Regions from separate parts of the Arthrobacter sp. 2RAF22 genome, predicted to be linked through region 3. Evidence: riboswitches for the same ligand, from Rfam matches in the RefSeq annotation. Region 3 holds a riboswitch; each other region holds the start of a gene.
What was found. Region 3 has a riboswitch for S-adenosylmethionine ahead of metX (homoserine O-acetyltransferase MetX). Riboswitches for the same ligand answer to the same signal wherever they lie in the genome.

Region 1 (4,390 bases), on a different contig from region 3:
GCGAGCGGACAGAGACATATTCGCCGGCACCCATGGACAGCGCGCCTGCCAGCAGGCCTGCGATGCCGCTGAACAGGACCACAGTGGCGGGGACGCCGGTGGCCGCCATGCCCATCACGAGTGAGAGGTTGCTGACAAGGCCGTCGTTGGCGCCGAATACGGCCGCGCGGAAAGTGCCGGACAACCTGTTGCGGCCGCGCGTCGCCAGGCCGCGGACTACTTCCTCGTGGATCTGTTCGTCAGCCGCCATGGCGCGGGTCGCTGCTGGATCCTTCGCGTAAGGCGAGCGGCCTTCAGCCCTTTGGGCGAGGGCCAACACGAACACTGATCCAAAGTTCCGGGCGAGGAAGCCGAGCATTTGGCTTCGGATCGAGGCCGCCTTCGGCATGCCGGCATGTTCCCCGAGGAGCTTGAGCCAGTGTGCCTCGTGGCGGCCCTCGGCCTCTGCGAGTGCCAACAGGATTTCGCGTTCCTCGCCGTCGCGGCGCTGCGCCAGTTGGCGGTACACGGCGGCCTCGGCCCGCTCGTCCGCCAAGTACTGACGCCAGCGCTTGATGTCCGACGACGACGGGGGAGTCTTGGGGGCCGCTTCATCTTGCGATGGACTGCTTTGGTCCGAGGGATTGTCGGGATGCGCGTTGTCTGGATCTGTCGGGTTCTGTGGATCTGCGTGCGGGTGCACCGGGACTCCTGGGTTGCTGGGGCGGGCTTCATCGCCTCATTGCGGCTCCACTCTATCGCCAATTTCCGCGGTTTTTCGGCTGGCAATCCTCACTGGACATTTTAGGCGCGCCTCAAAAACGGGAGGCTCCCGGGAGGCCTTGACCGCGGCTGGGGGCAGTGCTGGGATGGATGGACAGGGTCCACGAATTGGCGGGGTAGCGTGGTGACCGGCTGCCTCATGTGCCTGTGCGATGGGCTCAGCGGCACGTCGAACGGAGGTTGCACCATGGACAGCACCGAAACCCACGCCCGTCACCCCGACCGTCCCACGGTCGAGGCCGATCCCGCCTACGACTACAGCGAAGACCTTGAGGTGGACGAGGACTGGGAGGAACAATCCGAGGTCCTCGACGACGACGAACGGGTGGTTCCGCTCGACGCAGAGGAACACCGCGAGGACGAAGAGTTCGAATAGCCCCGGGCTCGCTAAACCCTGGGCGCTAAAACGCGCTCAGGATGAAGTGCCTCTGCACGCCTGCCCGGTGCCCGGTTGCCGCCACCGTCAGGGTGAGTTTCCGTGTGGCGGGGAACCAGCGGGCGGGCTGGACCGCTTTTGAAAGGGCTTGGGTGATGAGCCGCGGCTCATGGTGCCAATAGCGTTCCAGGTTTCCGTCCACGACGAACGTGACGGAGCCTTGGGAGAGGTCGACGCCGGGAATCACCCGGACGAATTCGTCCACCCGGCGGGGACGGGGCGACAAGAGGGTGCTGGGCTGGGTGGTGCGGTCGGCTATGGCGGTGGCGCCGTTTTCGAAAGGCATGGCCTTCTCCTGTGGAGTTGCTCTTGCCCGTTCGGTTGTCTCTGGTCCGAGCCGGGCCGCTTCTTCATCCGAACCACCCGTGAACATGGGGTTGGCGTGTGGCAAGTCGGAGCTTGGCGCCACATCTCTTGAAGCTCTTCCTACTGTACATGCGACGGCGGCGCCGCACCCCGGAAAAAGGTGCGGCGCCGCCGTCGTACTTGACTCTGTGAAACTTAGTGGCTGGCCACCGGGTGGGCCTCCAGCGGGAGTTCCTCGGTGACTCCTCCGGCGACGCGACGGTCCCATGCTTCGCGGACCTGGGGCTCCGTGGGAGGCGTCAGCAGCGAGACCACGACGTACACCAGCAACGAGGCTCCGAGGCCCCAGTAGATGGGATCGTTGGCGTAGACGCCGTCTTCGCTGGGAATGATTCCCGTGGCATAGGCGATCAGCAGGGCCAGTGTGAGTACGGACCCCACGGCCATGGACCAGGCCGCGGCAATACCGGTGCCCCGCTTCCAGACCAGGCCACCCAGGATGGCAACCAGCAGGCCGCCCACCAGGATGTCGTAGGCGATGGTCAGGGCGACCACGACGTCTTGCGCCGCCATGGATATCAACACGGCCACGATGCCCAGTCCGAGGACCCAGTAGCGGTTGGCCTTGACGTCGTGCTCGGGGTTCTCGGTGTCGTCGGTGTTGATGGTCTTGCCGAACCAGCTGGCCACGAACGGGACCACGTCGGCGCGGGCAACGGTGGCCGCGGCGATGAGGGCTCCGGAAGCCGTGGACATCATGGCCGCGACCGCAGCGGCCATCACGAGGCCGCCGATGCCGATCGGCAGGATGTGCGTTGCAACCTCGGCGTAGACGACGTCCTTGCCGAGGGCCTTCACGTCGATGTTGGGCAGTGCCACGCGGGCGGCAAGGCCGATCAATGCGCCGGCGACGCCGTACAGGACGCAGTAGATACCCGCGGTGGCACCGCCCCAACGGGCCACCTTGGGAGTCTTGGCGGTGAAGACGCGCTGCCAGATGTCCTGGCCGATCAGCAGGCCCAGGGTGTAGACCACGAAGTACGTGATGATGGTTTGTGCCCCGATGCCGTCCAACTGGAAGAAGCTGGCGTCAACGCGGGCACGGATGCCATCGAAGCCGCCTGCGGCGTTCAGGACGAACGGGAGCATGAGGAAGAAGATGCCCACGGTCTTGATGATGAACTGCACCTGGTCGGCGAGGGTGATGGACCACATGCCGCCGATCGTTGAGTAGACCAGGACGATTGCGCCGCCGACGGCGATGGCGAGCCAGCGCTCCCAGCCGAAGAGTACAACGAAGATGGTGGCGTAGGCGCCCGTGGACGTGGCGCACAGCATCAGGGTGTAGGCGAGCATGACGATGCCGGAAGTCTGTGTGGCGCGCTGTCCGTAACGCAGGCTCAGCATCTGGGAGACCGTGTAGATCTTCAGCCGCTGGATGGTGCCGGCGAAAAGCAGGCTCAGGAGGAGCACGCCCGAACCGATCGCGACAACCAGCCACATGCCGGAGACGCCGAACTTGTAGCCGAGGCCGACGCCGCCAACCGTCGATGCGCCGCCGAGGACGACTGCGGCCATGGTGCCGGTGTAGAGCATCGGACCGAGGCGGCGTCCTGCCACGAGGAAGTCGCTGTTGTTCTTGGTGCGCGACTTGCCCCACCAGCCGAAGGCCAGCATGGCGAGCAAATACACCACCACGATCGCAATATTGATGAACGAAGAGTCCACGGTTGGCTCCTGAAAGTGATGCGCAGAGCCCTTGGGGATTCCGACGCCGGTCCGCTGGGTTTCGTTGCGGGTTGCGGAAGGTCTCTGCGCTGGTGATTGGGGAGAGTAGTCTGTGATGTATGCCTCACAAACAACACTTGTTGCCTATGAGGATACGTAGTGATGCGAGTAACAGTCAAGGTGCTGTCTCGCCCAGCGGACTCATCGGCGCTCCTCCAGCTTGCCAAAGGCCCTGCCGCGCGGGCGATCCGGCTACTATTGCTGCAATGACAGGGCCGCAGAAACGGCCTGAAAGGTTCGTGAATGAAGGCTCTCCCCGTTGAACCGAGCAATGTCCCCGTTGCCATCGGTTCCAGAATCCGTGCCGCCCGCCAATCGCAGCGGCTCACCATCGAGCAGGTTGCCGACGCCACCGGCCTGACCAAAGGGTTCCTGAGCCGGGTGGAACGTGACCTGACATCGCCGTCGGTCGCTTCCCTTGTGACGCTTTGCCAAGTTCTTTCAGTCTCCATCGGCGATCTTTTCGCCGCACCTGAGACGCACCTGACGCGGCGCGACGATGGGCCGCGGATTTCGCTTGGCGGCCAGGGAATCGTGGAGCGGCTCCTGACCGCCCGGTCGGAACGACGGCTGCAGATCCTACAGGCTTCCATCGAGCCCCGCGGCCGGGGAGAAGCCGAGCTTTACGCCGTCGATTGCGACGTCGACGTCCTGCACGTGGTCAAGGGCCGCATCAAATTGATCCTCACCAACGAGGAGTACGAACTCGAAGAGGGGGACACGCTGTCCTTCCCGGGCCGCGAGCCGCACACCTGGGTCAATCCAACCGACGAGCCCGTTGAGGTGCTCTGGATCCTGGTGCCGGCAGCCAGCCGCTGACGCCGGCACTTTGCGATACGGGACCGCATGTGGCCGACACGCGGCGTAACACGCCTGAAACATGACTGACTCCGGGATTTAACCCTGGGGCCTTCGGTGTTACGTGCCTGAAATGATCCGTGCCGACTGCTGAAACAGGGCGACTGTACCTTCGAGTCAAGGCAACTCGTCAAGGTCGGTATCCCGTGGGGTACCAGGACCTGTTCGTTTTAAAAATGGTCTCGCCGTGCGGGCGCCATGGAGCGCCGTATATGCAGGAAGGCTCCCGAAATGACCCCA
Region 2 (4,390 bases), on a different contig from region 3:
TCCTCGAAGAACTCCGAACCCTCGACGGCATCGCGGAGATAACGCAAGGCGGAAAAGTCCTCGATCGCGAAGCCCACGGAATCGAATATCGTGATTTGGTCCCTGGAGGTCCGGCCCGGAGCGTGCCCGGCCAGGACCTGCCAGAATTCGGTGACGGGAAAATCGGCGGACATTTGCTGGATCTCGCCTTCAATCCGCGTCTGGGGATCGTACTCCACAAAGACGTCACCGAGGCCGAGGATGGCAGCGTCGAGTTCAGTCTTCCCTGGGCAGTCGCCTCCGATCGCGTTGATGTGGACTCCGGGCGAAACCTGGTCTGCCGTCAGGATGGTGGCGTTGGCCTTGTCCGCCGTGCACGTGGTGACGACGTCGGCTCCCTCCACTGCATGGGCCGCTGAGCCTGCGATGGTGATCTCGAAGCCGAGGGGAGCCATGTTCCGGACGAACTTCTCCATCGCTGCCGGGTCCGTGTCCCAGATCCTCACACTGTTTATACCCAGGGCCGCCCGGAAGGCCAGCGCCTGAAACTCCGATTGGGTTCCGGTTCCGATCATCGCCATGATCCGGGCATCGGGGCGCGCGAGCTTCTTAGCTACCATGCCGGACGTGGCCGCCGTCCGCAACGCTGTCAGCACTGTCATCTCCGCAAGGAACGTCGGGTAGCCGTTGTGGACGTCGGACAGGACACCGAAAGCTGTCACGGTCTGGAAGCCGCGCGCGGGATTCGAGGGGTGTCCGTTTACATACTTGAAGCCGTAGGTTTCCTGGTCGCTGGTGGGCATCAGCTCGATGACGCCAAATGGCGTGTGGCTTGCCACTCGCGGAGTCTTGTCAAAAGATTCCCACCGCTGGAAGTCGTCTTCCAGGTACTGCATCATCTCCGAGATGATGGTCTCCGGGCCCCGTCCGGCCGTCCAACGAACCATATTGCGGACATCGACAAAGCGCGTCATATGCGCTCCTTTCCCTCATAAGCACTGTTGCTACGAGGCTAGGGAGCGGCGATATGCATCCACAATTGCCAAAGTATGTACTTTTCATTGAAAACATGCACAAAATGATGACTGCTTATGCACACAATGATCAACGGCAGGCGCCCGTCATAAAAGCGACTATCGCAGGACGGAACTGAGCAGCAGGCTCGTCTCGCTATTGACGATCCCCTCGATCCCGCGGATCCTGCCCAACACCTGGTCAAAGTCGCTGAGGCTTTCCGTGCGCAACTCGGCCACGAGATCCCAACCGCCGTTCGTGGTGTGTAGCGCCCAAATCTCGGGAAGTCCGCGGAGTTGGCGAATGACCTTGTCCGCCGACCTTCCCTCCACGGCAATGAGCGCAATGGCCCGGATCGCAAGTGGATCCACCTCGTCGCGCACCCTCGCGGTGAAGCCAACGCTGGTCCCCGAGGAGACAAGACGCTCAAGCCGGCTATTCACGGTGGCCCGAGCAACGCCCAGCTTGCGCGCAAGGCTCGCCACGGAGGCCCTGCCGTCCTCCCGGAGAGCGGAGAGGAGCTGGCGGTCAAGGTCGGTGAGTGCTGCCATAAAGATAAACGTATCGCCCATTCCCCAAGCGGGCCTGAGTCCGTAGGGTATCGACATGAGCATCTACATCAGCCCCGACTCTGCTGCATGGTCCCTGACGGCCATGGCGACTGGTGCGTCAGCGGGATCAATCGATGATGCAAATGGCATGTCCAACTTGGTGAAAGAAATCTACGAGACAGAAGGTTTCGAAGCCCTGTCGGGTGTGGTTTTTGCCTTGGCTCATCACAACAGCCTCTCGCTGCATGCACTCGCCACGGCCACCGGGATATCCGTCCACGAACTGCTGGAAATCCGGAAGCATCAAGGTTCCACTTTTCATCACTCCCCTACGGCAGTAGCGTCGCGGTTCGACGCCATTCCACCCCGGATCCAGGCGAGCCTGGAACCGCTGCCCAATGAAACCGAGTCCTAGGACGCTGGCACCCCAGCCCTCGCCAGCCTGGCTGCCGTCCGGTTACGGAACATGACGACGGCCGGTGATGCAGGCCGCCGTCGTGGATGTTATTTTTCTTCTTGAGTAATGAGCACCAGCGTGAAGCCCTGACTTGCTGGTCGGCAACCCTCTCTCCGGCGGGGTGCCTCAGGTGACTACTCGGCGTATCGACACTTTCGAACTGCAAGCGTGACTGAGGAGCACCAATGCCTGAACCCACCGAAGAAAAACTCTCGTACCGTCTCATCACGGGCCCTGACACCAAGGAATTCTGCGAGCGGATCTCCACCGCTCTCGCGGAGGGATACGTGTTGCACGGCAGCCCGGCCGCGACCTTCAACGGCACGGACGTAATCGTGGCACAGGCCATCGTCCTGCCCGCGGCAATCGCGAGCGCGGATGCCGCCGTTGCCAATGCGGTGGATCAGCTTGATGAAGAGTTCGACGGCGAGGGCCACGCATGAGCTACGCAGGCGACCTCAGCCCGCACGACGCCTGGGCCAAGCTTGAGCAGGGCGCCATCCTGGTGGACGTCCGCACCGAAGGCGAGTGGGCACACATCGGCATCCCGGACACCAAAGCCACCGAGAACGATCCCCTGTTTATCCAGTGGAACCTGGCCGGAGGCATCCCCAACACCCGTTTCATCGAAGAGTTGACGCAGCAGGCCCCGGAGGCGGACGGCACCGAACTGGTTTTCCTCTGCCGCTCCGGACAGCGCTCCATCGCCGCCGCGATTGCCGCCACCCAGGCCGGCTACACCTCCTACAACGTCCTCGAGGGCTTTGAGGGCGAGCCGGACCGCTACGGCGAGCGAACCGTGAACGGCTGGAAAAACCGTGGACTTCCGACGAACCTGGGGAACATCTAAGTGACCTTCAACCCTGACGCCGCCAGCTGGAGCCCTGACACCCAGGCCGTCCGCGGCGGTCTTGACCGTACCAACTTCCAGGAAACGTCCGAGGCCGTCTTCCTGAACTCCGGCTTCGTCTACGAGTCCGCCGCAGCCGCCGAGCGAGCATTTACGGGCGAGGACGAACGCTTCGTCTACTCCCGTTACGGCAACCCCTCCGTAGCTACCTTCCAGGAGCGCCTCCGCCTGCTCGAAGGCACCGAAGCGTGCTTCGCGACGGCGTCGGGCATGTCCGCTGTCTTCACCGCCCTCGGTGCGTTGCTTGCTGCCGGTGACCGAGTAGTTGCCGCCCGCTCGCTCTTCGGCTCCTGTTTCGTCATCCTCAATGAGATCCTGCCGCGCTGGGGCGTCGAGACCGTCTTCGTCGACGGGCCTGACTTGGACCAGTGGCGTGCCGCTCTGTCCGAGCCGACAACGGCAGTGTTCTTCGAGTCGCCGTCGAACCCCATGCAGGAAATCGTGGACATCGCCGCGGTGAGCGAGCTGGCCCACGCGGCCGGCGCCACGGTGGTCGTCGACAACGTCTTCGCCACTCCCCTCCTGCAGCGCTGCGGCGATCTCGGAGCAGACGTGATTGTCTACTCGGGCACCAAGCACATCGACGGCCAGGGCCGGGTCCTCGGCGGAGCGATCCTGGGCACCAAGGAGTTCATCGACGGTCCCGTCAAGCAGCTCATGCGGCACACCGGTCCGTCGCTTTCCGCGTTCAACGCCTGGGTCCTGACCAAGGGCCTGGAGACGATGGCGCTGCGTGTCAACCACTCCTCGGCGTCTGCGATGCGGATCGCCGAGTGGCTCGAGGAACAGCCGGCCATCAGCTGGGTCAAGTACCCGCTGCTGAAGTCGCACCCGCAGTTCGAGCTCGCCGCAAAGCAAATGAAGGCCGGCGGAACTGTGCTCACCTTCGAGCTGCTCCCCTCCGCGGGGCGATCGGCGAAGGAGGCCGCTTTCGCGCTGCTGGACGGGCTCGCCGTCATCGACATCTCGAACAACCTCGGCGACTCCAAGTCCCTCATCACCCATCCCGCCACCACCACGCACCGTGCCATGGGTCCGGAAGGCCGCGCGGCAATTGGCCTGAGCGACGGCGTCGTGCGGCTTTCGGTGGGGCTGGAGGATGTGGACGATCTCATCGGGGACCTCGAGCCGGCCCTCAAGCAGGTCTAGCCGGGCGCTTCGCGCCAGTCCTGGCGCACCCAGGTGAGGACGGGTTGCGGCTTGGTGTCGCTCTCGTCCCTCTCTGAGCGCATCGTGATCTGGACGGCGTGCTCGACGACGGCGGCCAGCCCGGCGGCGTCGGGCGCGCTCCCGTTGCTCTCGCTCCAGCGCCCGGCAACACCACGCTGTTCGATAGCGCCGTTGCCACGGCTCAAGATGGCTGCCACGCCGGTTTGGACCAAGTCGAATTCACCCTGTTCGGCGAGCACGGGTTCCAAGTATTCCACCAACGACCAGACGACGTCGGCGGCGGGTTCCGGGCGAAAGGTTCCGAAGTCC
Region 3 (4,390 bases):
GGACGATTTGTTCCGCCGGCGTACGCGGTGATGAAGCCGTTCGACGTCGGGTTGGCCACCGTGATGTTCATTGCGACAGCGGAAACTCCGGTCGCCGGGAGGCCGCCGCGTCCAGCAACCTTGACGCTGATCGTCTGGCCGGGGGCGACCGGCCCGTTGACGCCACCGGTCCCGTCCCGCGTGTCAAGCTGCCGGCAGGGGGTCGTGGCCGCAAATCCGCCCAACGGGTCTTGCGACGGCGAAAAGAGCGACGGGCTGACGTACAGCAGCCGGTTAGGCATGCAGTTTCCGGTTGACTGGACTATTCCGGCTGTTGCGCCGACGGTCAACGTTGCCGAGACCTGCGCGGGGCTCCACGAGGGATGCATGGCGAGGAGCATCGCGGCCGCTCCTGCGACGTGGGGCGAGGCCATTGAAGTTCCGCTGAGGACATTGGTCGCAGTATTCGAGGTCGCCCAGTCGGAGGTGATCTGGACCCCTGGTGCGTACAGGTCGACGCAGGGACCGTAGTTGGAGAACCCTGCTTGGCTGTCGTTCGGGTCGCTAGCAGCCACGGTGAGGGCTGCGGGCACTCGGCCAGGGGAGCGTGTGCACGCGTCGACGCTGCTATTTCCTGCAGCCAAGGTTACCGTGATCCCGCTGTCAATCGCGCCTTGGACGGCGGCGTCCAGGCTCTGGTCCGTACCGGTCAGGAGGCTAAGGCTAAGGTTGGCGACAGCGGGTTGACCGGCTTGGTGATGCTGAACGATCCAGTCGAGAGCGGCAATGACATCGAGTGACGATCCGCCCCCGGCGCAGTTGAGCGCTCGTACGGGCACGATCGTTGCCGCTTTGGCCATCCCAAAGGTGGCTCCTGCTGCGATTCCCGAGACGTGCGTGCCGTGGCCGTTGCAGTCTGTGGTTCCCTTGCCGTCGTCCACGCCGTTGTTGCTTCCAATGCCGACGGCGTTATATCCGACCGTCACGCGTCCGCCGAAGTCTTGGTGGGTGGCCAACACGCCGGTGTCCACCACGTAGATCGGTACCCCGGCGCCGCTCGAAGGCGGCGTGTAGCTCCCAGACAAGGGCAGGGATCTCTGGTCGGTCCGGTCAAGGTTCCAGGGTGCCGGTGCTTGAGTGTCTGAAATCCGCACCGGCATATCCCGGTCCACGGACACAACCCGGCTCGACTTCGCCAACGCAGCGGCCTTCGCTGGCGTCGCCGTGACGACCGCGGCCTTCACGGCATGCGTGAACGTCTTGTCCACCGAGACTCCCTGCGAGCGCAGCTCCGCGGTCTTCCCGTCAACGTCGGTGCCTTCGGCGTAGTGGACCACGTATCTGTCTTCGCCTGCTGCCGGAGTCGTGTCGGCGTGCGCCGGCAGCGGCACTCCCACGGTGAAACCTGATACCAGCAAGAACAGGGCTATTGGAACGACGCCGGATGGCTTTTTCACGAGCTTCAATCTTCCTGTGACGCACAGTGGCGGCGGAGACATCCGAAGGATGCAGACTGCTGCGCCCAATTCTATCTCCAGTCACACAGGCATCACCCGTCTCTTCAATTTCAGACATCCACAACCCCGGCTTCGTGAACAAAACGCGGCCAAGTGTCACAAAGCTGTCATAATCTTCGTCAGAAGGGGTCCGGTTTTCCTAGACTCTTCCCATAGGTCATGAGTGCCAGCGACAGCCCCGGCTTGCTGGCCGGCAACCCTCCTTTCGCGGCGGGGTGCCCCGGGTGAAGACCTGGCCCTTCGCTGTGTTGGCGGCGGGCAAGCGCGATGTGAGGTGTCGACGAATGACAATTGCTGCAACAGCCATACCCCTTTCCGGTACCCAGGACGGAACCCTCAAGTATGTTTCCGTAGGAGGGCTCGAACTGGAGGCCGGGGGTTTCCTCCCTGAGGTCGTCCTTGCGTACGAGACATGGGGCCGGCTCAACGCCGACGCTTCCAACGCCGTCCTCGTGGAGCATGCACTGACCGGCAGCACCCATGTGGCCCGTGGCGAGAGCGATGAAGAAGGCTGGTGGGAGCAACTCGTTGGTCCCGGCGCCACCATCGACACGGACCGCTACTTCGTGGTCTCCGTCAACATCGTGGGAGGCTGCTACGGCAGCACCGGGCCGTCGTCGAGCGCTCCTGACGGCAAGCCGTGGGGCTCCCGCTTCCCGCTCGTCACCCTGCGGGACAGCACCATAGCCGAAGCCCGGCTGGCCGACGCCTTGGGGATCCACAGCTGGCATACCGTGGTGGGAGGGTCCATGGGCGGTGCCCGCGCACTGGAATGGGCCGTCAGCTATCCGGACCGCGTCAAGCGATGTGCCGTGATTTCGATCGGGGCGTACAGCACTGCCGAACAGATTGCGTTCGCGCAGGCCCAGACTCTCGCCATCCGGCAGGACGCCGACTTCAAGGGCGGCGACTACTACGGCCAGGCAGCGCCCGAGGCGGGGCTGGCCCTTGCCCGGCGGATCGCCCACATCACCTACCGTTCGGCGGATGAACTGGACTTCCGCTTCGGCAGGAACGCCCAAGGCGGCGAGGCGCCCCTGCAGGCTGCGGCCTTAGGGGACCGGGGCCGCTACCAGGTGGAGAGCTACCTCGACCACCAGGGACGAAAGCTGGTCCAGCGCTTCGACGCCAACAGCTACATCGCCATCACTGAGGCGCTCATGAGCCACGACATCACTCGCGGCCGGGGCTCATTGGAGGACGCGCTGTCCGTGGCCACGGCGAAGTTCTTCGTTGCCTCGGTGGACTCGGACCGGCTCTATTTCCCGGAACAATCGCACGAGCTGGCCAAGGCCTTGCCCGGAGAAGTCCCCGTTCATGTGATCGAGGCGCCCATCGGGCACGACGGTTTCCTCACCGAGATCGGCCAGCTCGGCCCCCAGCTGCGGGAGGCGTTCTTCGGCTGAATCAGCCGTTCATGATCTCCTGGCGGAGCTTCATGTAGTCCTCCATGGCAATTTTCCCGTCGCTGTACTCCTGGTCGAGTTCGGCCAGTTTCCGTGCCCGGTAGCCTTGCGGCGCGCTGTCCGGCTGGGGCGCGCTGTTCGCTTGCGGAGTAGACGACGGCGGAGCGGCCTGAGGTCCGGGCATTCCCACCGGGGGTTGCGGCTCAGCCGGGAAGATGACCGGGGGTTGCTCCGGGTATCCGACGGGGTAGTGCTGTGGAGGATAGGGCTGCCCGGGGTAATCCTGCGGAGGATAGGGCTGCCCGGGGTAATCCTGCGGAGGGAAGTCCCGTAGCCTGCGCTGGCGCGATCGGTTGTACATGCGGATCCCCATGGGAATCAGCCAAGAGCAGACGATGATCCAGAAGATCACATTGTTCACGGTGGAGGGCCTCCCTAGTCTTTCACCAGCTTAGCCCCGCTCCCTGTGACCCACACGGCTCCCGTTCAGCTCCGGGGCAGGATGGTGTCGGCAGGACCGAAGACGGGTCCCGGCGTCGGGCGTTTCGGCAGGATGCCGTCGCCGGAGGAGCGGTGCCGGATCCGGCGGATGACCCACGGGACAAAATACTCCCGGGCCCATACGAGGTCGCCCGAGCGGGCCTCGCGCCAGCTGCGCTGGGGGAGCGGCTTGGGGAACAGCGGCTCGAGGTTGTGGGGCACATTGAGTGAATCGAGGACCATCGCCGCGATGGTGTGATGGCCGAGCGGCGAGAAGTGCAGGCGGTCTTCGTCCCACATCTGGGAGTTGGAGAGTTGCCGCAGGGACCACATATCGGCGATCACGGCATCGTGGCGGGCGGCCACCGTGCGGAGGTTTTCGTTGTAGATGGCCACTTTGCCGCGGATCCGGCCGAGGACCGATGACGCGGTGTCCGGACCGTTGAAGAGAACCACGGTGGCGCCGTCGGAACTCAGGGTCTGCACTGCGGCATCGAGTTTCTCGGCCAAGGCGTCGGGATCGCCGCCGGGACGGATGAGGTCGTTGCCGCCTGCGGAGATGCTCACGAGGTCCGGCTTGAGGTCCCTGCACGGGCCAAGTTGTTCGTCGAGGATCTGCTGAAGCAACCGCCCGCGGATGGCCAGGTTGGCGTAGGCGAAATCCCGGTGTCCCCGGCTCAGTTCCTCGGCTACGCGGTCGGCCCAGCCACGATGTCCCCCGGGGTTGTTGGGCTCGGGGTCGCCGATCCCTTCGGTAAAGGAATCACCCAATGCCACGTAGCGGGTCCACGGATGAATCCGTTCGTCCGGCTTTGGTCCCACCGTGGGATCAATGTCACTCACGTCCATATCCTGCCTCTTGCTGCAACGCCACGCGCCCGTAGCTTGTTACTCATGGGTAACTGCAAGAATAGTCCCATGAGTCAAGCTTCCGCCTTTCCTGCCCCGGTCGTTTTGTGGTCCCACGAAGAGGAGGAGCGGGCTGGCAAGCCATTGCTGGTCCTGTTG

Region 1: it holds a riboswitch for S-adenosylmethionine, as region 3 does, so the genes downstream of both, AB4068_RS10475 (hypothetical protein) here and metX (homoserine O-acetyltransferase MetX) in region 3, are expected to answer to the same signal.
Region 2: it holds a riboswitch for S-adenosylmethionine, as region 3 does, so the genes downstream of both, AB4068_RS06495 (DUF1737 domain-containing protein) here and metX (homoserine O-acetyltransferase MetX) in region 3, are expected to answer to the same signal.

Annotation. Positions count from the first base shown of each region.
Region 1 covers NZ_JBFRGL010000011.1:61,125-65,514, reverse strand. Annotated here, with positions in the region: gene AB4068_RS10485 (VIT1/CCC1 transporter family protein) at 1-682, opposite strand, end outside; gene AB4068_RS10480 (hypothetical protein) at 950-1,138, shown strand; gene AB4068_RS10475 (hypothetical protein) at 1,164-1,484, opposite strand; SAM riboswitch class IV at 1,499-1,618, opposite strand; gene AB4068_RS10470 (sodium:solute symporter) at 1,700-3,232, opposite strand; gene AB4068_RS10465 (helix-turn-helix domain-containing protein) at 3,536-4,111, shown strand; gene AB4068_RS10460 (ammonium transporter) at 4,382-4,390, shown strand, end outside.
Region 2 covers NZ_JBFRGL010000005.1:66,227-70,616, forward strand. Annotated here, with positions in the region: gene AB4068_RS06480 (ornithine cyclodeaminase) at 1-953, opposite strand, end outside; gene AB4068_RS06485 (Lrp/AsnC family transcriptional regulator) at 1,113-1,544, opposite strand; gene AB4068_RS06490 (hypothetical protein) at 1,600-1,959, shown strand; SAM riboswitch class IV at 2,064-2,176, shown strand; gene AB4068_RS06495 (DUF1737 domain-containing protein) at 2,187-2,444, shown strand; gene AB4068_RS06500 (rhodanese-like domain-containing protein) at 2,441-2,851, shown strand; gene AB4068_RS06505 (O-succinylhomoserine sulfhydrylase) at 2,852-4,060, shown strand; gene AB4068_RS06510 (glutamate--cysteine ligase 2) at 4,057-4,390, opposite strand, start outside.
Region 3 covers NZ_JBFRGL010000014.1:16,229-20,618, reverse strand. Annotated here, with positions in the region: gene AB4068_RS11770 (S8 family peptidase) at 1-1,436, opposite strand, end outside; SAM riboswitch class IV at 1,652-1,767, shown strand; gene metX (homoserine O-acetyltransferase MetX) at 1,781-2,902, shown strand; gene AB4068_RS11760 (hypothetical protein) at 2,904-3,323, opposite strand; gene AB4068_RS11755 (SGNH/GDSL hydrolase family protein) at 3,389-4,231, opposite strand; gene AB4068_RS11750 (alpha/beta hydrolase) at 4,301-4,390, shown strand, end outside.